2 regions of the Rheinheimera tilapiae genome follow, and region 1 is predicted to be linked to the other one. Evidence: predicted binding sites of a transcription regulator. Region 1 holds the regulator's gene; the other holds the start of a gene.
What was found. Region 1 encodes sigma-54, which starts transcription at its own class of promoters, with help from an activator protein. Its sites were predicted from a motif close to TGGCANGNTNCNTGCTT; they were not measured.
Positions count from the first base shown of each region.

Region 1 (11,352 bases):
GATCTCAAGCATTTTTTGCTTTCTCAGGCGCTTTAATCGGCGCTTTGGCTTTTTCTTCTAACTGAGCAGCAACGCTGACCAGGCCTTGCTGACGGATCAGGCTGCCAAGTTCTGAACGCTTACTATCCAGTAAAGAAATACCTTCAGCAACCATATCGAATACCAACCAGTTGGTCGCACCTTTGACGCGACGCAGTTTAAATTCGATTTTGATATCCGGTTTGCCAGGGTCGATCACGCGGGTTTTGATCGTGATAATTTTCTTTTGCGCTTCAATCGGTTGGCCCGGTTCAATCATCACTTGCTGATCGCGGTACTGGGTGAACACACCGGCATATGTACCGACCATGTAGTTTTGGAAGGCGCCAACAAAAGTATTAAAATCTTCCTTCGGCACTGTATTCAGTTTGACTGCGTTGCCAATGACATAACCAGCAGCGTAACGGCTGTCGATATAAGGCACCAGTTCTTCTGTGACGATTGTACGCAGAATTTCCGGATCCTTTTTGATGTCAGCCTGTTGCCGGGCAATACGTTGGAAGGTTTTATCTGCCAGCACTTCCATCATTTTGTATGGGTCGTCATATTTCGGCACTGCAGCGTCTGCCGCCTGAACCTGCGAAAACGCCAGCAGCGCAGTCGCCGCCAGCAATACTTTGAATAATGCTTTCATCATTGATTCCCACGATTAAATAAGAACTGGCCAATGAGCTCTTCCAGCACAATGGCGGATTTGGTGTCTTCGATGTAGTCACCGTTTTTCAGAATTTCAACGTTCTCATCGACAAAACCTGGCTGCAATCCGATGTATTGTTCCCCCAGTAGCCCTGAGGTCAGGATCGCCAGCGAGCTGGTTTCCGGAAAGTTGTTATAACTGCTGTTGATCTCCAGTGTGACCACCGGCTGAAACGACTCCGGATCTAATTGAATTGAGGCAACCCGTCCAACCACAACACCACCGACTTTGATCGGTGAACGTGCTTTCAGGCCGCCAATATTTTCAAACTTAGCTAATAACTGGTAGCTCTGATCCGAACCGGCGACACCGGTATTGGCCACTTTCAGTGCCAATAACAACAACGCTGCAATCGCCAATGCGACAAAAAAACCTACAAATAACTCTAATTTACGTGATGCCATTTCTCATCCACCAAACATGACAGCGGTTAATACAAAATCAAAACCCAGTACAGCCAGTGAGGCTGTCACCACAGTCTGAGTCGTTGCCTGACTGATCCCTTCCGATGTTGGGACCGCATCAAAACCTTTGTGCAGCGCAATCACGGTCACCACAAAGGCAAACACGATGCTTTTGATCACGCCATTAATAACATCCTGCTGGAAATCCACATTGGCCTGCATTGCTGACCAATAGCCGCCACCATCCACGCCGAGCCAGTCGACGCCAACCAGATGGCCACCCAGAATGCCGACAGCATTAAAAATCAGCGCCAATAACGGCATACTGATGACGCCAGCCCAGAACCGCGGCGCGATGACGCGACGCAGTGGATCAACTGCCATCATCTCCATACTCGACAACTGTTCCGTGGCTTTCATCAGACCGATCTCTGCGGTCAGCGCACTGCCGGCCCGACCGGCAAACAGCAACGCCGTCACGACAGGTCCCAGTTCACGCAACAGACTGAGCGCCACCAAAGGCCCTAACATCTGTTCGGCACCGAACTTAGCCAGAACGGTATAGCCCTGTAGCGCCAGCACCATGCCGATAAACAGGCCGGATACCAGAATGATCAGCAAAGACAACACGCCGACCACATAAATCTGTTTCATATACAGATGCCAGTTTTTCAGCGGCCGTGGCCGCCCCCATAAGGCACCAAACAACATCAGGGTTGCCCGGCCAAGGCCCTGCAATGTACCCAGTGTGTTGGCACCTAACTGCTGGATTTGCTTCAGCATCAGCGGCTTAACTCCATTAATTCAGTAGCATAATCGGCTGCTTTAAAGTGGAACGGCACAGGCCCGTCCGCTTGTCCCTGCAGGAATTGTTGCACCAACGGTGATTCATGCTGACGCAACTGCTCAGGAGTCCCGTGGCCAATGACACGGCGTTCCGCCACCACATAAACGTAATCAGCGATGCTCATCACTTCGGCGACGTCGTGCGATACCACAATAGAAGTCAGCCCCAGCGCATCGTTCAGCGAGCGGATTAACCGGACTATCACGCCCATCGAAATTGGATCCTGTCCGGCAAATGGCTCGTCGTACATAATCAATTGCGGGTCGAGCGCAATGGCGCGGGCCAATGCCGCACGACGCGCCATACCACCGGATAATTCGGCCGGCATTAAATCCCGGGCACCGCGTAACCCAACCGCTTCGAGCTTCATCAGCACCATAGTGCGGATAATCGCTTCCGGCAGCCGGGTATGTTCGCGAATAGGAAATGCGACGTTGTCGAACACCGACATCTCGGTAAACAACGCACCACTTTGGAACAACATGCTCATTTTTTTACGGGCCTGATACAGCTCCTGCCGGCTGAGCGTTGGAATATCAGCCCCTTCAAACAGGATTTTGCCGCTATCTGGCTTTAACTGACCGCCGATCAAGCGCAGTAAAGTGGTTTTACCGATGCCGCTTGGGCCCATGATCGCGGTGACTTTGCCACGCTGAAATTGCATGCTCATGTCGTCATAGATGACACGTTCGCCGCGGCGGAAAGTCAAATTCTGAATATCAACCAATGGTTTATCCAAACCAAACTCCATTCGTTTCACGCTATGCACATTCCTGGCCGGAGTGCTGATTCCGGTCCCTGCACTGGCAGGCGGGAAAAAACGGCGCAATATACGGGGACTGTCAGTACTATGCAAGGCAAATGCCTAATTAATCACCGCATTTTAACCGCATTCAGCGCCGGCGTCGCTCTGAAAAATTGTAATCATCAGTTGCAGAAATTCGAACTGTTGACATTTACTTGACCCAACGCCCGCAGAGGCGTTGTTCTGATCACTGATCAGCTGCTGAAATAGCCGTCGCAACACCGAGCGTTGAAGCCTGCAAACGGCCATCGGTTCAGGTTTTTTTGCAATTACCGGACAGAAACTGGAAAATGCTGCGTCATCAACGCCTGCTTTCAGTGTGCAGCTGATTGCATTTGCTTATAATTCGCATTTTGCCGGCGTTAACTGAATATCAGCTTAATAAAGCTGTGGTGTCGGGCACGAAAGGGCTGGAGGATTGGGGTGAGCACGAACTTTTGCGAGACCGCCACGCGAGTGCTGGATATTGAGGCCAAAGCAATCACTGGCCTTAAAACATATATTAATCAAGACTTTAACGATGCCTGCCAATTATTTTTTAATACCCGGGGCAGAGTCATTGTCAGTGGCATGGGCAAGTCGGGCCATATAGGTAATAAAATTGCCGCCACATTGGCTTCAACTGGTACACCTGCCTTTTTTGTTCATCCGGGCGAAGCCAGTCACGGCGACCTCGGGATGATCACACAATCCGATGTGGTGCTGGCATTATCTAATTCCGGTGAAACCGAAGAAATTTTGAAGTTGTTACCGGTGCTAAAACGTCTGGGGATTGCGATTATCGCGATGACCGGTAACCCGGATTCTACGCTGGCAAAGCTGGCTGACATTCATTTATGTGCCCGTGTCGAGCAAGAAGCCTGCCCGCTTGGCTTAGCTCCGACTGCAAGCACCACCGCGGCTCTGGCATTGGGTGACGCTATCGCCGTCGCCTTGCTGGAAGCTCGTGGTTTTTCCGCCGATGATTTTGCCCTGTCTCATCCGGGTGGCAGTCTCGGCCGCCGTTTGTTACTGCGCATCAGTGATGTAATGCACGATGGCAGTCAAATTCCCCTGGTTGACGAGCAGGCAACGATTTCAGCAGCGCTGCTGGAGATTTCCCGAAAAGGTCTGGGCATGACCGGCGTATTAAACGCACAAGGTCAATTGGCCGGCATCTTTACCGATGGTGACCTGCGGCGGATCCTCGACCAGCGCATTGATATTCATCAGACGCTGATTGTCAGCGTGATGACACGTAACTGTGTCACAATCCGGGCAGAAATGCTGGCCGCTGAGGCGCTGAAAATTATGGAGCAAAAGAAAATTAATGCCCTGATGGTAGTCAATGCCGAGAAAGTGCCGGTCGGCGCTTTGAACATGCATGATTTGTTGCGTGCAGGAGTGCTCTGATGACACTGGGTTATCGCGAACTCTATCAGCCCCTAAGTGCCGAAGTAGAAGAAAAAGCACGCCAGATCAAGCTGTTAATTTGTGACGTCGACGGGGTTTTTTCCGATGGCCGCATTTACCTCGGCAATGACGGCGAAGAACTGAAAGCGTTTCATACACGGGATGGTTATGGCGTGAAAGCACTGCGCCAAGCCGGCATTGAAGTCGCTATTATTACTGGCCGGCGTTCATTGATTGTTGAAAAACGCATGCAGGCTTTGACAGTGCAGCATATTTTTCAGGGGCAGGAAGATAAAATGCCGGCATATCAACAACTAAAGCAGCAGCTGAAGCTGGAAGACCAGCAAATCGCTTATATAGGCGATGACTTATCCGATTGGGCCGTGATGCAACATGTGGGTCTGTCTGTCGCCGTTGCCGATGCTCATCCGTTGTTACGCCATCAGGCGGCCATGACAACTAGCCTGCCTGGTGGATTTGGCGCTGTACGTGAACTTTGTGACCTGTTATTACTCTCTCAGCACAAGTTTGGGAATTTCTCAGGAAGCAGCACATGATCAGGCAATTGCTCTGGTTATTTCTGGTACTGACCGGCGCCACAGTGTTATACAGCTGGATTGAAGCGGCTGATGAGCCAAAGCAAAAACCGGTAGAACGTGAATTGGTACCGGATTTTGTCGCCTACCAGCTGACCCGGCGCAGTTTTGACAAAGACGGTAATTTGTCCGGCCAGGTCAAAGCTGCGCAGATGGCGCATTTTGAGCAGCTGGGTCAGATCCAGTTTGAACAACCGGCTTACACGCTGTATGAAGATCGACAACCACGCTGGCAAATTAGCAGTGCTCAGGGTGTGTTTTATCAGGATAACAAAGTGATCCTGGAGCAAAATGTTCAGGTGGATAACCTGCATTCTGACGAAATGTTCAAACAAATTCAGACAGAACAGCTGGAAATGCTGCTCGATACGCAAATGCTGCAAACCGACCATCCGGTACTGGTACTGGGCCAGAGTTTTCAAATCCATGGTCAGGGTTTGCAAGCCGATTTAGCCGCGCAAAAATTGCGCCTGTTCAAGCATCAGGGGACGGTATATCAACATGAAAATCAATAAGCTGGGTTGTTTGTGCCTGCTGTTAATCAGTATGACAGCCGCGACAAAAACAACCGATTTCAGCGAACCTATTGAAGTCAACGCCGACCGCAACGAAGCCAGCCTGAAACAGCAAATGCTGGTCTACTCTGGCAATGTCATCGTCAAGCAAGGCACCTTATTGATTAAAGCTGAAAAGCTGACAGTCGATCGCTCCGCCGGTGAAGGTAAAGAAGTCTTCATCGCTGTCGGGCAACCTGCGGTGTACTCACAGGTGCTGGATGGTGACAAACCGATCCAGGCCAGTGCCGAGGAAATTCGTTATGCGATGGCAACCCGGGTGCTGACACTGACCGGTAAAGCGGAAATTACCCAAAGTGGCAGCCTGGTACGTAGCGCCAAAATTGAATATGACCTGCTGAAACAACAACTCAGTGCCGAAGGTGAAAAAGGCAAAGAGCGGGTCACAACTATCTTTACCTCTGAAGGAAAATAGGGTGAAAAAGCTTGTTGCTGCGCACCTGGCGAAGAGTTACAAAGGCCGCCAGGTAGTCAAAGACGTCAGTCTGGAAGTCGGTGCCGGCCAGATTGTTGGATTATTAGGTCCAAATGGCGCCGGCAAGACCACCACATTTTATATGATTGTTGGCCTGGTGCCGTCTGACAAAGGTCAAATCACTTTGGGCGGTAATGACATCACTTTTGACCCGATCCACGCCCGCGCCCGTCAGGGGATCGGTTATTTACCGCAGGAAAGCTCGATTTTCCGCAAGTTAACGGTGTTTGATAACCTGATGGCTATTTTACAGATCCGTAAAGATCTGAGCGAAGACCAGCGTGAACAAACTGCTGACGAACTGCTGGATGAGTTTAATATCACCCATATCCGTAACAGTCTGGGCATGAGTCTGTCCGGTGGTGAACGGCGTCGGGTAGAAATCGCCCGCGCTTTGGCTGCCAATCCAGCCTTTATTCTGCTGGATGAACCTTTTGCCGGTGTGGATCCAATCTCAGTGCTCGACATCAAAAAAATCATTCAGCACCTGCGTAATCGTGGCATCGGCGTATTAATTACCGACCATAATGTCCGCGAGACCCTTGATGTTTGTGAGATCGCCTATATCGTCAGTCATGGGGAGCTGATCGCCTCTGGTACACCGGCTGAGGTATTAGCCAACCAGCAAGTCAGAGATGTATACCTCGGTGATCAATTCAGGCTATAGTTAGCAAAAAACCAGTCCCCAGCTGGTCGTCAGGAGTGACAAGAAGTACATGAAGCCATCTTTACAACTTCGGCTTGGACAGCAATTAACAATGACGCCTCAGCTGCAGCAAGCTATCAAGCTGCTTCAGCTGTCGACCATTGAATTGCAACAGGAAATCCAGGAAGCACTGGACGCCAACCCGCTGCTCGAAGCCGAAGATGAATTTAGTTTTTCCGAAGCCCCCAGCGGCAATGAATTGCAAAATACTGACCCTGCGCCTGAACACAACAGCGCTGATGAATATGCTGAACCGGAAGTGCCGGATAGCAGCGAGTCAATGACCGAACAGAACATCAAAGAAGATTTGCCACTCGACAGTAACTGGGACGACCTGGTCAGTGCAGCCCCGGTCTCTGGCACAGGTTCACCAGACGAAGATACTGTGTTCCAGGGCGAGACCACCGAAACCCTACAAGATTATCTGCGCTGGCAAATGCAGCTGACACCGTTTAGTGAAACAGACCGCGCCATTGCCGAAATTATTATCGAAGCCATCGACGAAAACGGCCTGCTGACCATCAGCTGTGAAGACGTGCTCGAATCGCTGGGCCTTGATGATATCGAAGCGGACGAAGTGGAAGCCGTGCTGAAACGGATCCAGCTTTTTGACCCGGTTGGTGTGGGTGCCCGCACAATCCAGGAATGTCTACTGATTCAGTTGCGCCAATTTGACCCGCATACGCCTTTCCTGAAAGAAACCTGCGAAATAATTAAGCATCACAGCGAATATTTAGCGAATCGTGATTTCCGTTCTCTGATGCGCGTGTCTAAACTGAAAGAGGATGATCTGCGTGAAGTGATGCGACTCATCCACAGCCTGAATCCCCGCCCTGGCGCGGATGTGATCCGGCAGGAACAGCAGTATACGGTGCCGGACGTGTCGGTGAAGAAGGTCAAAGGCCGCTGGATGGTCGAACTGAATCCCGACGCCTTCCCGAAAATCAGAATTAACGAACAATACGCGGCGATGTCGCGACAAGTACGCAATTCATCAGACAGCCAGTTTATCCGCTCGCATCTGCAGGAAGCCAAATGGTTCCTGAAGAGTCTGGAGAGTCGCAACGAAACGTTATTAAAAGTGGCCAACTGTATTGTTCAGCAACAACAGGCGTTTTTTGAACATGGCGAAGAAGCCATGAAGCCGATGGTGCTGAATGATGTGGCAGAGATGGTCGGCATGCACGAATCAACGATTTCCCGGGTCACTACCCAGAAATATATGCATACCCCGCGCGGAATTTTTGAACTTAAGTTCTTCTTTTCCAGTCATGTCAGTACAGAGAGCGGTGGCGAATGTTCGTCAACCGCAATCCGGGCCTTTATTAAGAAATTGGTGGCGGCGGAAAATCCGGCCAAACCGCTCAGTGATAGCAGAATGGCCGAGATCCTGTCGGAACAGGGGATAAACGTCGCGCGGCGCACCATCGCCAAGTATCGGGAATCTCTTTATATTCCGCCGTCTAATCAACGTAAGAGCTTGCTCTAAGTAAGTGCTCACCTAAGAAGGAAATGTCTATGCAAATTAATCTAACTGGTCGTCATGTAGAAATTACTGCAGCACTGAGAGAATATGTAGACAGCAAATTTGCCAAGCTTGAAAAGCATTTTGAACATATCAACAATGTGCATGTTGTGCTCAATGTCGAAAAGTTAAAACAAATCGCCGAAGCCAAACTGCATTTAAACGGCGGAGAGGTGTTTGCGCAGTGTGAAGATGATAACATGTACGCCGCGATTGACCTGTTGATCGATAAACTGGATCGTCAGGTCATCAAACACAAAGAGAAGATTTCTCGTCACTGAACTCTGGATTTATGAACCTAAGCTCAATGTTATCGGAGGACTGCACAAAAAGTGCGGTCCTTTTTAATAGTAAAAAACGCATCCTTGAATACGTCGCGGAGCTTGCACACCAGCATATGCCGGAATTGTCCGAGTCCACAGTATTCGAAGCGCTGATGGCGCGGGAAAAGCTGGGCTCAACCGGTATTGGCGGCGGCATCGCCATTCCTCATGGCAAACTGAAAGGCGTGACAACCCCTGTGCTGGTGTTTGTTGTCAGTCAGGATGCCATTCAATTCGATGCAATTGACAATCAGGCCGTGGATATATTCTGCGCCATCCTCATTCCGGAAAATCAGTGCCAGACGCATTTGACGACGTTAGCCGGCATCGCCCGACTGCTCAGTCAAAAGGATCTGACGCGAAAAATCCGTCATGCTGGCACGGATCAGGCACTGTATCAGTTGCTGCTCAGCCATGCTGACACAGGCAGCGCCAAATGAAATTACTGGTGGTTAGCGGCAGGTCAGGTTCAGGTAAATCCGTCGCGTTACGGGTGATGGAAGATTTAGGCTACTACTGCGTTGACAATATTCCGGTCAATTTGTTGCCCACCCTCGCCAATGCGGTGATGGGACAATATGAACGTGTCGCCGTCAGTATCGATGTGCGCAACTTACCGCAGGAACCGGAGGAACTCACCGAGATCCTGTCGTATCTACCGCGTAAAGTTGAACTGACCATCCTGTACCTCGATGCCGACCATACCAGCCTCATCAAACGTTTTAGTGAGACCCGCCGGCTACACCCGCTGTCGCATCAGGCGATGTCACTGGACGAAGCCATTCAGCGCGAGCAACAGTTACTGGACCCAATATCCAGTCGCGCCGATCTGTATATCGACACCACAGAACTAAACGTACATCAGCTGACCGAGCAGTTACGCGAGCGGATCCTCGGGCAGAAAACCGGTCGCTTGGTGATGTTATTTGAATCTTTTGGCTTTAAATACGGCATTCCGAAAGACGCAGACTTTGTCTTTGACGCCCGCTTCCTACCCAATCCACATTGGGAACCTGAATTGAAGATCCTGACTGGTCTTGACCAACCAGTGAAAGATTATCTGGAAGCGCAGCCGGTGGTCGCGAAATATACCTGGCAAATTAACAGCTTTATCAGCACCTGGTTGCCACACCTCGAACGCAATAACCGCAGTTACCTGACGATCGCCATCGGTTGTACCGGCGGACAACATCGTTCGGTTTATATTGTTGAGTCTTTGGCAGAAAGCTTCCGGGCTTTACGCGAAGACGTGCAAATCCGCCACCGGGAGTTAGTCCGTCACCATGGCAAATAGCTTTAAAGATACTGTCACCATCGTCAATCAACTGGGTTTGCATGCCCGTGCCGCCACCAAGCTGGCGCAGCTATGTATGCAATTTGATGCCAAAATTGAACTGCAACAAGACGGCCGCAGCGCCGATGCCAGCAGTGTGCTGGCGTTGTTAATGCTGGCCAGCAGCAAGGGCAAAAATGTTGATGTGGTGACCAGCGGTGAGCAGGCTGAAGATGCACTGGTCGCAGTGACTACACTGATCCGCGCAGGTTTCGACGAAAACTAAAACTCGCAGCCAGCCGCGCTTTAGCCTCGCGGTTCCAGTCCTGCGGTTTCTCAGTCTTTTGGTATTTGATCCTGTCCCTGCGTGTTGTCACAGGCTTTTAGTCGATGGTGCAACGCCACTTTAATCAGCATGTGCGCGGTCACTGGTGCCGAAATAAACAAAAACAATGCAATTAACAGTTGTTGCAGACTCAGCGTTTGCTCATGCAGATTAAAATACAGCAATGACGCAAGCACAAGGCTGCCAAGCCCTAAAGTAGTGGCTTTAGTCGGGCCATGTAGCCGGGTATAAAAATCCGGTAACTTCAGCAGCGCCACCGACCCCAGCAACACAAATAATGCGCCCAATAGCAACAAGCCACCAATCACCCACTCCAGTATGCTCATCTAGCCCCCTATTCGATAATATCGCCGCGTAGCATAAACTTGCAGACAGCAACTGTACTGACAAAGCCCAGCATCGCAATCAGCAGCGCGGCTTCGAAATACAGCTGGGTCGAGACATAAATCCCATACACCAACAACAGCGCGATACTGTTGATATACATGGTATCCAGCGCCAGTAAACGGTCTGCTAAATCCGGTCCACGCAATAGTGACAGCCCATTTAACAATAGTGCAAACACGATCACACTCATCACAGCAATCAGGATCAGACTGAACATGCAAAAATCTCCTTCAGCGGCATTTCATAACGCTGTTTCAGCTCCGCGATCAAGCGTGCTTCATCTTGCAGATCTAACACGTGTAATAACAGAAACTGTGGTTTATCAGCACTTCGCGGAAGTAATTCAGCGCTGACTGTGCCAGGGGTCAGGCAAATCGTGCCAGCCAAAATCGTTAGCGGCAATGGCTCAGTCAAATCTAATGGCAGCAGCACAAAACCTGGCCGCAGTGACCTGTTAGGTCCAAGTACAACTTTAATCACCTGCATATTGGCGATGACGATGTCCCATAACACCATCAACAAATACCGCGCCAATAAGCCATACCGGCGCACTGCCGGCTGTGGTTCACGAAAACCACGACTAAGCCATGGGATCAGCAGCGCCAACAACACTCCCGTCAATAGAATCAACGGTGAGAAACTGTTGTGCAGCGCGCACCAGACCAAGAGCAGCGATGCACTGCGCAGGGGGGTGGCAAATAAGGTCTGTCTCATCAGTGTACTCCCACGCCAGCCTGCAGCTGTGCAATTGCATCAAGGCAAAATTGGGTCCACCAGTTGCCACACAGCACCAACGTCAGGCCAGATATCAACAATAAAGCCACTGCGCTAACCGGCAACCGGCTGGCCGGACTTAGATCCTGAGCCGGTGAGTTGGCACGCCAGAACAGCATGCTGCCGGCCCGACTTAATGCAATCAGCACGGCCAGACTGCTCAGTAACAGCACCGCAACCAGCAACAT
Region 1 covers NZ_JBHLXP010000003.1:568,632-579,983, forward strand. The annotation lists gene ACFFJP_RS13415 (STAS domain-containing protein) at 1-12, opposite strand, end outside; gene ACFFJP_RS13420 (MlaC/ttg2D family ABC transporter substrate-binding protein) at 5-673, opposite strand; gene mlaD (outer membrane lipid asymmetry maintenance protein MlaD) at 673-1,140, opposite strand; gene mlaE (lipid asymmetry maintenance ABC transporter permease subunit MlaE) at 1,144-1,923, opposite strand; gene mlaF (phospholipid ABC transporter ATP-binding protein MlaF) at 1,923-2,738, opposite strand; gene ACFFJP_RS13440 (KpsF/GutQ family sugar-phosphate isomerase) at 3,216-4,184, shown strand; gene kdsC (3-deoxy-manno-octulosonate-8-phosphatase KdsC) at 4,184-4,741, shown strand; gene lptC (LPS export ABC transporter periplasmic protein LptC) at 4,738-5,295, shown strand; gene lptA (lipopolysaccharide transport periplasmic protein LptA) at 5,282-5,770, shown strand; gene lptB (LPS export ABC transporter ATP-binding protein) at 5,772-6,497, shown strand; gene ACFFJP_RS13465 (RNA polymerase factor sigma-54) at 6,547-8,025, shown strand; gene hpf (ribosome hibernation promoting factor) at 8,055-8,342, shown strand; gene ptsN (PTS IIA-like nitrogen regulatory protein PtsN) at 8,369-8,824, shown strand; gene rapZ (RNase adapter RapZ) at 8,821-9,678, shown strand; gene ACFFJP_RS13485 (HPr family phosphocarrier protein) at 9,668-9,943, shown strand; gene ACFFJP_RS13490 (Na+/H+ antiporter subunit G) at 9,994-10,329, opposite strand; gene ACFFJP_RS13495 (K+/H+ antiporter subunit F) at 10,338-10,607, opposite strand; gene ACFFJP_RS13500 (Na+/H+ antiporter subunit E) at 10,595-11,104, opposite strand; gene ACFFJP_RS13505 (monovalent cation/H+ antiporter subunit D) at 11,104-11,352, opposite strand, start outside.

Region 2 (11,352 bases), on a different contig from region 1:
AGGCACAAGAGCGTTTATTAGCTGTTATCCGCAGCAGAATGCAGCTGACCGCCACAACCGTCAGTATTTTCTCTGCGCTAGACCGCACACTTGCTGCTGATGTGTTTTCACCTATTGCGGTCCCAACAGCGACTAACTCAGCAATGGACGGTTACGCGTTGCGTTTTGCTGATGTGATGTTAAGCACACAGCAACGCTGGCAGATAGTTGGACAAAGTCTGGCCGGTCACCCGTTCGAGGGCGAGATACCTACAGGGGCTTGTATTCGGATCACCACGGGGGCTGTGGTTCCGGCAGATCTGGATACAGTGGTGATGCAAGAGGATATACAACTGTCGGCAGAGCTTGATACCGCATCGCTGGTCATTAAACGACGGCCGATTGCGGGGCAACATATACGTTTATGTGGCAGTGAATTAGAAGTCGGTCAATTAGTTTTGCAACAGGGCACGGTATTAGGCCCATTGCAACTTGGTTTACTGGCGACTTTAGGGATTGCTGAAGTTTCGGTATATCAGCTCGTTCGGGTTGGCGTGTTATCCAGTGGTGATGAATTAAAACAGCCGGGGGAAGTGCTGCAGGACGGCGATTTGTTTGATAGTAATAGAATTATGCTGCTGTCAGTTCTGAAGCGATTTGGTTGCGATGTCGTCGATTTAGGTTGGGTGAACGATGACCCGCAGGCGCTCAGGTCGTTACTGCAGACTGCGGCAAATAAGGTCGATGTCATCGTATCAAGTGGTGGCGTGTCAGTGGGGGACGCTGATTATACCCGTCAGGTACTCAGCGAACTCGGTGAAATGGATTTTTGGCAGGTTGCCATCAAACCAGGCAAACCATTTGCGTTTGGTTGGCTGAACCGGGCTGATAGCGAATGTCACGATCAAATCTCGCCGGTTTGGTTATTTGGCCTGCCAGGCAACCCGGTTTCTGCCGCGGTCACCTGTGAACAACTACTGATACCGGCGCTGCAATTATTAAGTGGTCAACAAGTTCAAAAACCGGTGTTGTGGCCGGCTAAAACGGTGCAGGGCTTGCGTAAAAAGCCCGGCCGGCTTGATATGCAACGAGTCAATTTACAGGTCACCGTTGACGGCATCAAAGCGGAGTCTGTAGGAACTGATAGTTCAGGGATGTTGAGTTCGATGATGCATGCCGATGCTTTGACCTGGCTTGAACAACAACGCAATGACGTAGAACCTGGCGAAGACATTTGGGTCCAGCCCAAAAGTTGCTGGTGGCGTTAACCGCAAACAGCATTAACTTTCAGGGATACTCCTTTTGCGCCGCAGACAGCGGCGTTTTTATTGATGTAGCGCAAAGCCAGCGGCTGTTGTCACTGCACAATAGCACGCAATTTTATTGCGGAGCGCAACAATGATTCTGGCAGACCTGTTACAGCGGCAACTCAGTGACAACGGCATCTACGACCTTTATACCATTCCCGGCGACTTTATTCTGCCGTGGCTGGGCGCGCTGGAGTCGGGACAACGGCAACAAGCAAAGCCACTGCGGCTGATCCAGCTCAGCCATGAACCCTCAGCAGTCTATGCCGCCGATGCAGCGGCGCGTTGGCGCAATGCGCCTTCTGCGGTGATGCTGACCTATGGCGCAGGAGCTCTGAATGCGGTGAATGCGATTGCCCAGGCCTACATGGAATTTGTGCCACTGCTGGTGTTTGCCGGCTATCCATCGCAGCAGGAAGTAGCCTCTGGTTTATTGCTACATCATCAGGTAAGTGATCTTGACGCGCAGCGAAGAATTTTAACTGAAGTCACCTGCGGGCAATGCCGGCTCGATGATCCCGCAACGGCAGTTCAGCAGCTTACTGAGGTGATTCAACGGGCAATAGCTGAAAGTAGACCGGTATTGATAGAACTGCCCCGCGATATGGCGAATGCACAAGTGTTGTGTCTTTCTCTTCCGGAGATGCAATCTGGCGCGTCGGATGATGTCAATGAAACAGCTCTCAGGGATGCACAACGTCAGCTGGAGCAGTTTTGTCTGGATTTGCCGACCAAAGTAACAACCCCCTGTTTATTGATCGGCGTGAAAGCAAAGCGTTTTGGCTTTGACCATGCAGTCGCCGAATTGGCGCAGCGCTGCGGGATCCCGGCGCTGACCACGTTATTGGGGCGTGGCGTGTTAGATATCAGTGCCGCCAGTTACAAAGGCGTATATAGCGGGGCGAAGGACGACCCGGTATTACCCTGGCTGCTGCAATCTGACTTGTTAATATGTGCCGGTGTTATTCGCTCTGATAGTAACTTTGCTGCACATCCCAGCCTTTTGGCCGGAAGACCTGTGCTGTGGGTGGACGAGCAGCGAACTCAATTGCCAGATGGCCATGTCATTAAATTACCTGCAGTTGAGGTATTCGCCGCACTGCAACATGCTTTTACTACCCGAGCTGAGGCAAAACCACAGGTGCAGATGCCCGCAGACTGTGATGAAAATGCCTCAAGGTCAGCATCAGAACAAAACGCACAAACAGATAAAGGCTGGCGTTCTGACACGCTGGTAAATCGCTTGCATCAATTATTAAGTCAACAAACGCACACCTACCCTTTTGTTGTAGACATCGGTGATTGTTTGTTTGCAGCCTTATCAGCCAATCCTTCTAAGCTACTAGCACCAGCATTCTATGCCTCGATGGGTTTTGCAGTGCCTGCTGCGCTTGGCCTGCAGTTAAGTTCTGGATTACGTCCGATAGTACTGGTCGGTGATGGTGCATTTCAGATGACAGGGCTGGAGCTTGGTCATTGCCAGCGGTATGGACTGAATCCGATCGTCATAGTATTGAACAATCAAAGTTGGGGCATGATTAAAGCATTTGCACCAGCTCTGGCCGCAGCCGGGTTAGCCGGCTGGCAATATGCCGCGCTTGGCAGAGCTATGGGTTGTGGTGCCAGTCAAATCTGGAATCTGCACCAGTTCGATGGCGCGCTGGCCGACGCACTTGCGGATACACGTAGACCAAGGTTGATTGAAGTCATGTTGCCACAGCACAGCTACAGTGAGACTCTGGCGAGTTTTCAGCGCGGACTGTGTAACAGCGCATAAGCAAGTGACATAGTGAGTGTGGTTAGCGGATGGCGATTGCTTTAACCAGGGCAAACACTTGCAGGCCGATAGTAAGCTTTAGCTGTGCAACTGCGTATGGTGTTATTTCAGCTTGTAATAGCTGGCCATCGGCCAATTGCAGTTGGATTAGGAATTGCTGACGGTAAGGTATTATGTTGATGATTTGTGCTGGTAACTGATTTTGGATCGACAAATCTGCGATTGGTGAAAGAGCCAGACTCACGTCTTTGGCCCGAATACTGAGTCTGATCTGACCTTGCGACGTTGGAATTGGAGCCGTGCAATCTCCCAGCCAAAGACAACAAGCGTTGCTGAGAACTGGAATCCGCCCCCAGCTGTCTTTTTCAGCCGGTACCCCGAAAAACAAAGAGATGATGTCGGAACCATCAAACAAAGGATTATTTGGGTTTGCCAATGCAGCAGTGAGACTGGATTGTTCTGTGATTTGACCGGCATCCATCAAAACTAGCTGGTCTGCAAGTTTTTCAACCTCCCGGCTGTCATGCGAGACAAAAAACAGCGGAATACCGGTTTCATCAACCAGGGTCCGGATATAGGGCAGTATCGCCGTTTTACTCTGATTGTCCAAGGCCGCGAAGGGTTCATCTAACAGCAACAATTGGGGATTCGCCAGCAAGGCCCTGCCAAGAGCCAAGCGTTGTTGTTGCCCACCGGACAGGCTGGCTAACGGTTGCCTCAGTAATGGTTGCAGTTCAAGCATCCTGATGACGTCTGCAGGCATTAACCGGCGTAGGTCTGGCGGTACGCGCTGAAAACCATATAAAAGATTCTGCTCTGTGGATAAGTGAGGTAATAATCCGCTTTGCTGAAAGACCAGACCAATGCGGCGTCGATGCAGCGGGACAAAATTTTGCTGGTGTTGCCAGGGGTGGTCGGCAAACATGACCGTTGCATCAGGGACGATCTCGAGGCCTGCTATCAGTCGCAGTAAACTGCTTTTGCCACAGCCTGATCTGCCGAACAATGCGGTGATGCCGCTGGCAGGCAAAGTGGTATCGATGTTCAGATTGAAGTGATGTCTTTGCCAGTGCGCTTTTATCCGTAATGCCGTCATCAGAGACTCCCGATTTTGCGACGAGCACCGTAAACCACAAAAAGCACCACAAACGAAAACAGCAATAACAACAATGAAAGCTGCTGTGCTGCCGCATAGTTCATGGCCTCTGCATGATCGTAGATAGCGATGGACAACACTTTGGTCTGGCCCGGAATACTGCCACCTAACATCAGGATCACGCCAAATTCGCCAAGGGTATGGGCAAAACTCAGCGTCGCCGCGACGATAAATCCACCACGGCACAAAGGCAGGATCACAGTAAAAAACCGGTCTACCGGGCCAGCGCCCAGGCTTGCCGCGATCTCAACCGGCTGACGGCCCAGCTGCTCAAATGCCTGTTGCAAAGGCTGCACGGCAAATGGCAACGAATACAGCACCGACGCCAGCAATATACCCGAAAAGGAAAATGCCAGATGCGGCAACCCCAGTTGTTGCAGTGTGTTGCCGACAACGCCTTGCGGGCCAAGAAACAACAGCAAATAAAACCCAAGCACTGTGGGTGGGAGGACTAAAGGCAGAGCAACCACTGTTTGCACCAAAGTCCGCAACCAATAACTAAAAACGGATAAGCCACGTCGTTCGCCAGCCAGCCACCAGGCTAATGGTGTAGCAATCACTAACAGCAGCAGCATTGTGTAAAAAGCAAGTGTCAGGGTCAGCTGAATTGCTTGCCAGTCTGCTGCAGTTAGCGCTGTCATTCAGCCGCCTTTGGTGTTGGCTCAGGTAACTCAAACCCATAGTTCGCCAAAGTTTGCTGAGCTTTGGCGGTGCGCATAAATTGAACCAGAAGTCGCGCCGATGGTTTTTCGGCGCCCGCCTTGGTTAAAGCGTAACTTTGTAGCAGCGGTTGATGGGTTGATGCATCGAGCAACTGATAATGCGCTGCAGTGCCTGGAGTTAATCGCTGATTTTTCACCAATGACAGGGCGATGATCGCCACATCTGCTGCGCCACTTTGTGCTAATTGTGCAGTTTGCGCGATGTTTTCGCCATAAACCAGCTTATGTTCCAGTTGTGACCACACTCCGGCAGATACCAGACTTTGGCGGGCTCTTTCGCCATATGGCGCATGAAGAGGCTGCGCAATGGCGATTTTCAGATACTTATCTGCTGTAAGCTCTTTTAGCGAGACACCGCGCAGATCATGCTTTGGACTCCAAAGCACCAGACGACCGCGTGCATAAACGGTTCCCTCGTCAGTGGTGAAGTTTCCGCGAAACAGCTCTTGAGTGAAATGCTTATCTGCTGAAAAAAACACATCAAATGGTGCGCCTTGGCGGATCTGATTGCTGATTTTTCCCGACGAACCGTAAATCACCTGAACCGATACTCCAATGAGGTCCTGCGCATATTTCGCTTTAAAATCACGCAGAACGTCTTCCAGCGCAAAACGCAGATCTGACGCTGCGGCGATAAAGAGCTTGTCTTGCGCAGAAACATTGATCCAGATACCACTGAATATCAGCACAAACACCAGACGCAGCAAGAGGTTCATCACTTTGGTTGTTCCCAGCGTTGCAAAGCGTTTTTATCCGCGGCTTTTGCTTCCACCCACTCGGCGGATTGATGAAAATGGGCTTTTTTCCACAGTGGCACTTCATTTTTAAGATAATCCATCAGCATCTCGCAGGCAGCGAACGCATCGCGCCGGTGTGGTGCGGCAATACCAACCAGCACTATCTGCTCACCAACAGGCAATACGCCAACCCGGTGAATAATAGTGACAGCCCGTAAGTCAAAGCGTCGCGCCGCTTGCTCTGCAATTGTTGTGATGCTGCGCTCGGTCATGCCAGGATAATGTTCCAGTTCAAGCGCCTGAAGCCGGTCAACGTTAGTTGAATTGTCGGTGTCCGGCTTAAACTGGTCGCGCACAAGGCCGGAAAACAATACCACTGCACCGCAATCTTGCCGAACAAGTGTCTGATACTCTTCAGTTAGTGAAAAATCCTCTACTTGGATCCGGCAGTTAATCCACGTCATCATCAGCCCCCGGTCACTGGTGGAAAGAGGGCGATGGTGTCGCCGGGTTGGACCATACTTTGCTGACTTGCCAGTTGCTCATTGATGGCAACCAACAGCTCCCGCTCAGTCAGGGCCGCGGCGAAAAGAGCCGACTGTCCGGCAATCATCAGGATTAAATCTTTGACCTCTACCGGTTTAGTGAGTGTTAGCTTTAGATTGCCGATCTGCATGGCTTCACGCAAAGATGCAAAAAATAACACCTCTGTGACAGGCGCTTGATTCATGTTGTCATTTTCCGCTTGATTCAGTTCTTATCCAGTGGCCTGATTTGCCGCCAATTTTCTCGATAAGATGGATTTTGTTGATTTCAATGGCTGGATCTGCGGCTTTGGCCATGTCGTGTAATGTCAGGGCTGCGACACTCACCGCAGTTAAAGCTTCCATTTCTACACCGGTACTGCCTTCTACTTTACATAAAGCCCGGATCAATACTTTGCCAAGCGTAGCGTCTAATTCAAATTGAATATCGATTTTGCTGAGCAACAATGGATGGCACAGCGGAATTAATTCTGCAGTTTTTTTCGCGGCCATAATGCCTGCGATCCGGGCGCAGGCCAGAGCATCACCTTTAGGTAATTGGCTTAAGGTCGAAACGATTGAAGGTAACATACTGACTTCTGCCTGGGCGACGGCAGTACGGCTAGTCGCGAGCTTTCCAGCAATATCAACCATTTGTGCTTCACCTTGTGCATTCAGGTGGGTCAAATCAGTCATCTTTAGTTCCTTTTACTGCAGAAGTACCACAAGGGCTGCCACGGCGCAGCAGACTGGTAAAATTACAGGGTTTGGTATGCGCAATGAGCTGAGGCCAAATAATCTGGTCTGCTGCCAGATGAGCGGCATCAACACTGCCAGGTATGGCAAAAATAAGTTTTTGGTTGGCAATCCCTGCGATAGCACCGGATTGCAGGGCGGCACTGCCAATTTTTTGATAGGACAGGGTCCGGAACAACTCGCCAAATCCAGGGATCTCCCGGTCAAATAATGGTGTGATAGCTTCAACCGTACAATTTTTGGCATGGAAGCCAGTGCCACCAGCCAGCAAAATGACTTGTGCTACTGCATCAGCAATTAATGAACTGACAGCCGCACGGATTTGATACAAGTCTTCTTTCACTATACCGCGCTGATAAAGCTGATGCCCCTGCTGTTGTAATGCATTGTTGAGCCAGACACCGGTATCGTCCGTTTCGAGGCTGTGCCGGTTGGATATGGTCAGAAGCGCTATTTGCAAAGGCGATTCGCCCGGAAACGAAGTCATATTAAGCTCCTGATAATTAACTGCATATATGTGTAACTCCCAGTTGACGGGCATTATCTGGCGATAGAAGTTTATGAATACTGGCAAAGCTTGTCGGGTCATTGCAGTTTTGAAATGCAAAAGGCGCTAGCAGGGGGAGTGGTCTCAGCCCCAGCTTTGTCCAGGCCTGATGTAAAGAGCGCTTTGCCGTTGGATCTGACAGCGTAGTAGCCAGAGTTTGTTGTAACTCGTCCGTTTTTCCGAGTAAAACCGGTAACGGAAAGGCTTCGATAAAGCTGCCTGCTGGACATGAACTTAAAAACAAAGGTTTAAGCGCGGCAGGCGTCAGCAGCGGCATATCAACCGGCAATACCAATAACCAGTCTGTAAGGCAATGAGGCAGTGCCGCAGCAATGCCTGCCATCGGACCGGCGTCGTGGACCAAGTCCTGAATAAAACCGGGTTCATTACGGCTGACCAGCACTTGTTGCGCACCAAGCGCCTCGCCCAGTCGTTTGCTGCGCTCTAACAAAGTTTGACCATCCAGTTGCAGCAAAGCTTTGTCTCGTCCCATCCGGCTCGATTTCCCACCACTGAGCACCAGAACTGAAAAGGCTGGCTTAGTTATCTGAGGCATCCTCAACCTCCGATCATAGCGAGTTGCCGGGTCTGACCGGTCTGCGCTTTCGCCAGTTGATGACTGAACGGCTTGAATTGCAGTTGTGCCTGTAGAAATTCGACAATTGCAGCCGGGTTATCCTGGTTCAGCAAATGGCGTAAATTCTGATGTTGTTCGGCGAATAAACATAAAAACAACTGGCCTGTGCTGGAGACACGTAGTCGGTTGCAGTCATCGCAAAAGTGATCGCTGTAAGGCATGATAAGGCCAATAGTGCCCAGATAGTCGGGATGGGCATATTCCAGCGCTGGGCCTGCGTTGGCCAACCTTGGCATAAGTTGCCAGCCGGCGGCAGTGAGCTGACTGATAATGCTTTGGCCACTGACATGCTGCGTTTTAAAAAATGCACCGTTATCGCCCGTTTGCATCAGTTCGATAAAACGCAAGCTGATCGGTTTATCGCGGACAAATTCAAGAAAGCTGCTTAACGAGCGGCCATTGTACTGGCGCAATAATACGGTATTGATTTTGACTTTTTGCAAACCCAGTGCGAGGGCGCGGTCAATGCCGGCCAGGATATCCGGCAGCCGGTCCTGACCTGTGACGAGATGAAAAGTATCTGCATCCAGGCTGTCGACACTGACATTCAGCGCAGTGAGGCCCGCGTCCAGCCATTGATGGATGTCTTTATTCAAACGATAGCCATTGGTGGTCAGGGCAACTTGGGTGATGCCGTCGGTGGCCCGCACCGTTTCAATAATGCTGCATAAGTCGCGGCGTAAGGTTGGCTCGCCGCCTGTCAGCCGAACTTTTGTGGTGCCGGCATGGGCAAAGCCTTGGACCAATTGCTTAATTTCAGCCAGCGTCAGTTCAGCCGCTTTATTGTCACAAGCGCTGCCATCAGGCAGGCAATAGTTGCAACGGAAATTGCAGCTTTCGGTCAGCGATAAACGTAAATAGCTGAACCGGCGTTCGAATGAGTCTTGCAGCATAAATCGACACCTTTCCAAGTGGGGAGGTCAGACCGTTTCCAGTCAGGCCCGGTGGCATGATTGCCACGGCCGCTCTGGCATGTCAGGTATCCCTGAGTTAGCACAGTAGGGCTCGGCGTTGTTTGTATTGTAAAAGTCCGGTGCTCCGGCCGTCATTGCCTTCTCTGGGCAGTTTCATTACCTCTTTGTGGGTAGAGCGTGCAAAAACAAAAAGGCCAACCACCGGTGTTCCGGCAGTTGGCCTCATTGCCAATCAGAATGACTGTTTTCTCTAGGCTTTCAATTTTAATGCCGTAGATTAAGTTTATGAAAAATATAGAAATATATGAAATTGTTGCTGGCTCCGGTCGCCAGATGTACAAAAATGGGGCAGCACTGCACCAGCCTGAACCACATGTGCAGCAAAGCACTCGATCACTTCTATACAAATCAATCACTTAATAACTGGCATCAGATATGCTGTGTTGGGGGACATTCTTATTCCGGTAAAGGCGCCTTCGCCGACAAAACAGTCGGCAGCGGCGCCTTTTTTGTTTTGGAGCAACGCATGCAGTCTCACGCCCCCCAGAATACCCACAGTACTTGCCCTTATTGTGGCGTAGGCTGCGGTGTTGTCAGCAACAAAGGCAGTGCAACCATTGCCGGAGATCTGCTACATCCGGCGAACTTTGGCCGGTTATGTGTCAAAGGCACTGCATTGGCTGAAACCCTGAATACTCAGGGCAGGTTGTTGCAGCCGGTGGTCGACGGCATGCCGGCAGACTGGCCGTTGGCGCTGACCACGGCTGCGTCCCGCTTGCAAAAAATTATCGTTGAGCACGGCCCCGGCAGTGTGGCGATGTATCTGAGTGGTCAGCTGCTCACTGAGGATTATTATGTCGCCAACAAGTTGCTGAAGGGCTTTATCGGCAGCAGCCATCTGGATACCAATTCGCGCTTATGTATGGCGTCTACCGTGGCGGGGCACAAAAGAGCCTTCGGCGAGGATGTCGTGCCGGGCTGTTATGAAGATCTGGAACTGGCCGACCTGACCGTGTTGGTGGGCAGCAACCTGGCCTGGGCGCATCCGGTCCTTTTTCAGCGCCTGCTGGCGGCGAAAGCGGTAAGCCCAGACAAAAAAATCGTCGTGATTGACCCCCGGCGCACGGCGACCGCTGAATCTGCTGACTTATTTTTGCCAATAAGGCCAGGGACAGATGTCGCAATGTTTAGTGGCCTGCTTGCCTATCTAGCCCGGCAAGGTCAGCTCGATACCGATTTTACAGAGCAGCATTGTACTGGCCTGACGCAAACCTTGGAGGCAGCACAGTGTTGGCTGAACATCGCGCAACTGGCTGACTACTGCGACGTCCCAGTGTCTGATTTAACCACTTTTTTTCAGTGGTTTGGCGCAACAGCCCGGACAGTGACTGTATTTTCTCAAGGGATCAATCAGGCCGCCAATGGCACTGACAAAGTCAACGCCATCATCAACGTTCATCTCGCAACTGGCCGTATCGGTAAACCTGGCGCTTGTCCGTTGTCGGTGACAGGGCAGCCCAATGCGATGGGAGGCCGGGAAGTGGGTGCGCTGGCCAACCAATTGGCCGGCCATTTGCGTTTTCCGTCTGAGCTGACCGGAATTGACGAAACCCCGGATGCAGAGTGGCAAGCACTGCGACAGTTTTGGCGTGCGCCTGATTTGGTGCAACAAGGCGGTTATACCGCCGTCGATTTGTTTGCTGCTATTGGCCGCGGTGAAATTAAAGCAGTTTGGATCATGGCTACCAATCCTGTGGTCAGTATGCCGCAGGCTGATTTGGTGAAGCAGGCGTTGCAGCGCTGTGAACTGGTTTTGGTCTCCGATATTTATCAGGACTCGGATACGGTTGCCCAGGCCGATATTGTGTTTCCGGCCCTCGGTTTTGCAGAAAAAGATGGCACAGTGACCAATTCCGAACGGCGCATCTCACGTCAGCGCGCTTTTTTACCAGCCCCCGGAGAGGCCAGAGCGGACTGGCAGATTGTCTGTGATGTCGCCAAAGCACTTGGATTTGCGCACGGGTTTAACTACCAGAACCCGGCACAAATTTTCCGTGAACATGCGGCATTAACCACTTTATGTAACAACGGCCGACGTGCGCTGGACTTAACTGCGTGCCGTGCCATGTCTGACGCAGCTTATGATGCCTGGCAACCACAACAATGGCCATTGCCGCAGGTTGGCTATGACAGCGCCCGCTTGTTTGCCAATGGCCAGTTCTATACGGCAGATCGTAAAGCAAAGCTGGTGCCGTTATCAGGGCTAGAGGTTTTGCCAAGGCAAGGAGGCGACTTT
Region 2 covers NZ_JBHLXP010000001.1:542,269-553,620, forward strand. The annotation lists gene moeA (molybdopterin molybdotransferase MoeA) at 1-1,247, shown strand, start outside; gene ACFFJP_RS02365 (thiamine pyrophosphate-dependent enzyme) at 1,378-3,063, shown strand; gene modC (molybdenum ABC transporter ATP-binding protein) at 3,086-4,159, opposite strand; gene modB (molybdate ABC transporter permease subunit) at 4,159-4,860, opposite strand; gene modA (molybdate ABC transporter substrate-binding protein) at 4,857-5,657, opposite strand; gene ACFFJP_RS02385 (molybdenum cofactor biosynthesis protein MoaE) at 5,657-6,145, opposite strand; gene ACFFJP_RS02390 (MoaD/ThiS family protein) at 6,145-6,408, opposite strand; gene moaC (cyclic pyranopterin monophosphate synthase MoaC) at 6,413-6,898, opposite strand; gene ACFFJP_RS02400 (molybdenum cofactor synthesis domain-containing protein) at 6,891-7,445, opposite strand; gene ACFFJP_RS02405 (molybdenum cofactor guanylyltransferase) at 7,462-8,061, opposite strand; gene moaA (GTP 3',8-cyclase MoaA) at 8,064-9,035, opposite strand; molybdenum cofactor riboswitch at 9,027-9,164, opposite strand; gene ACFFJP_RS02415 (nitrate reductase) at 9,583-11,352, shown strand, end outside.
Region 2: the regulator sigma-54 is predicted to act here: its motif matches at 9,481-9,497, upstream of ACFFJP_RS02415 (nitrate reductase).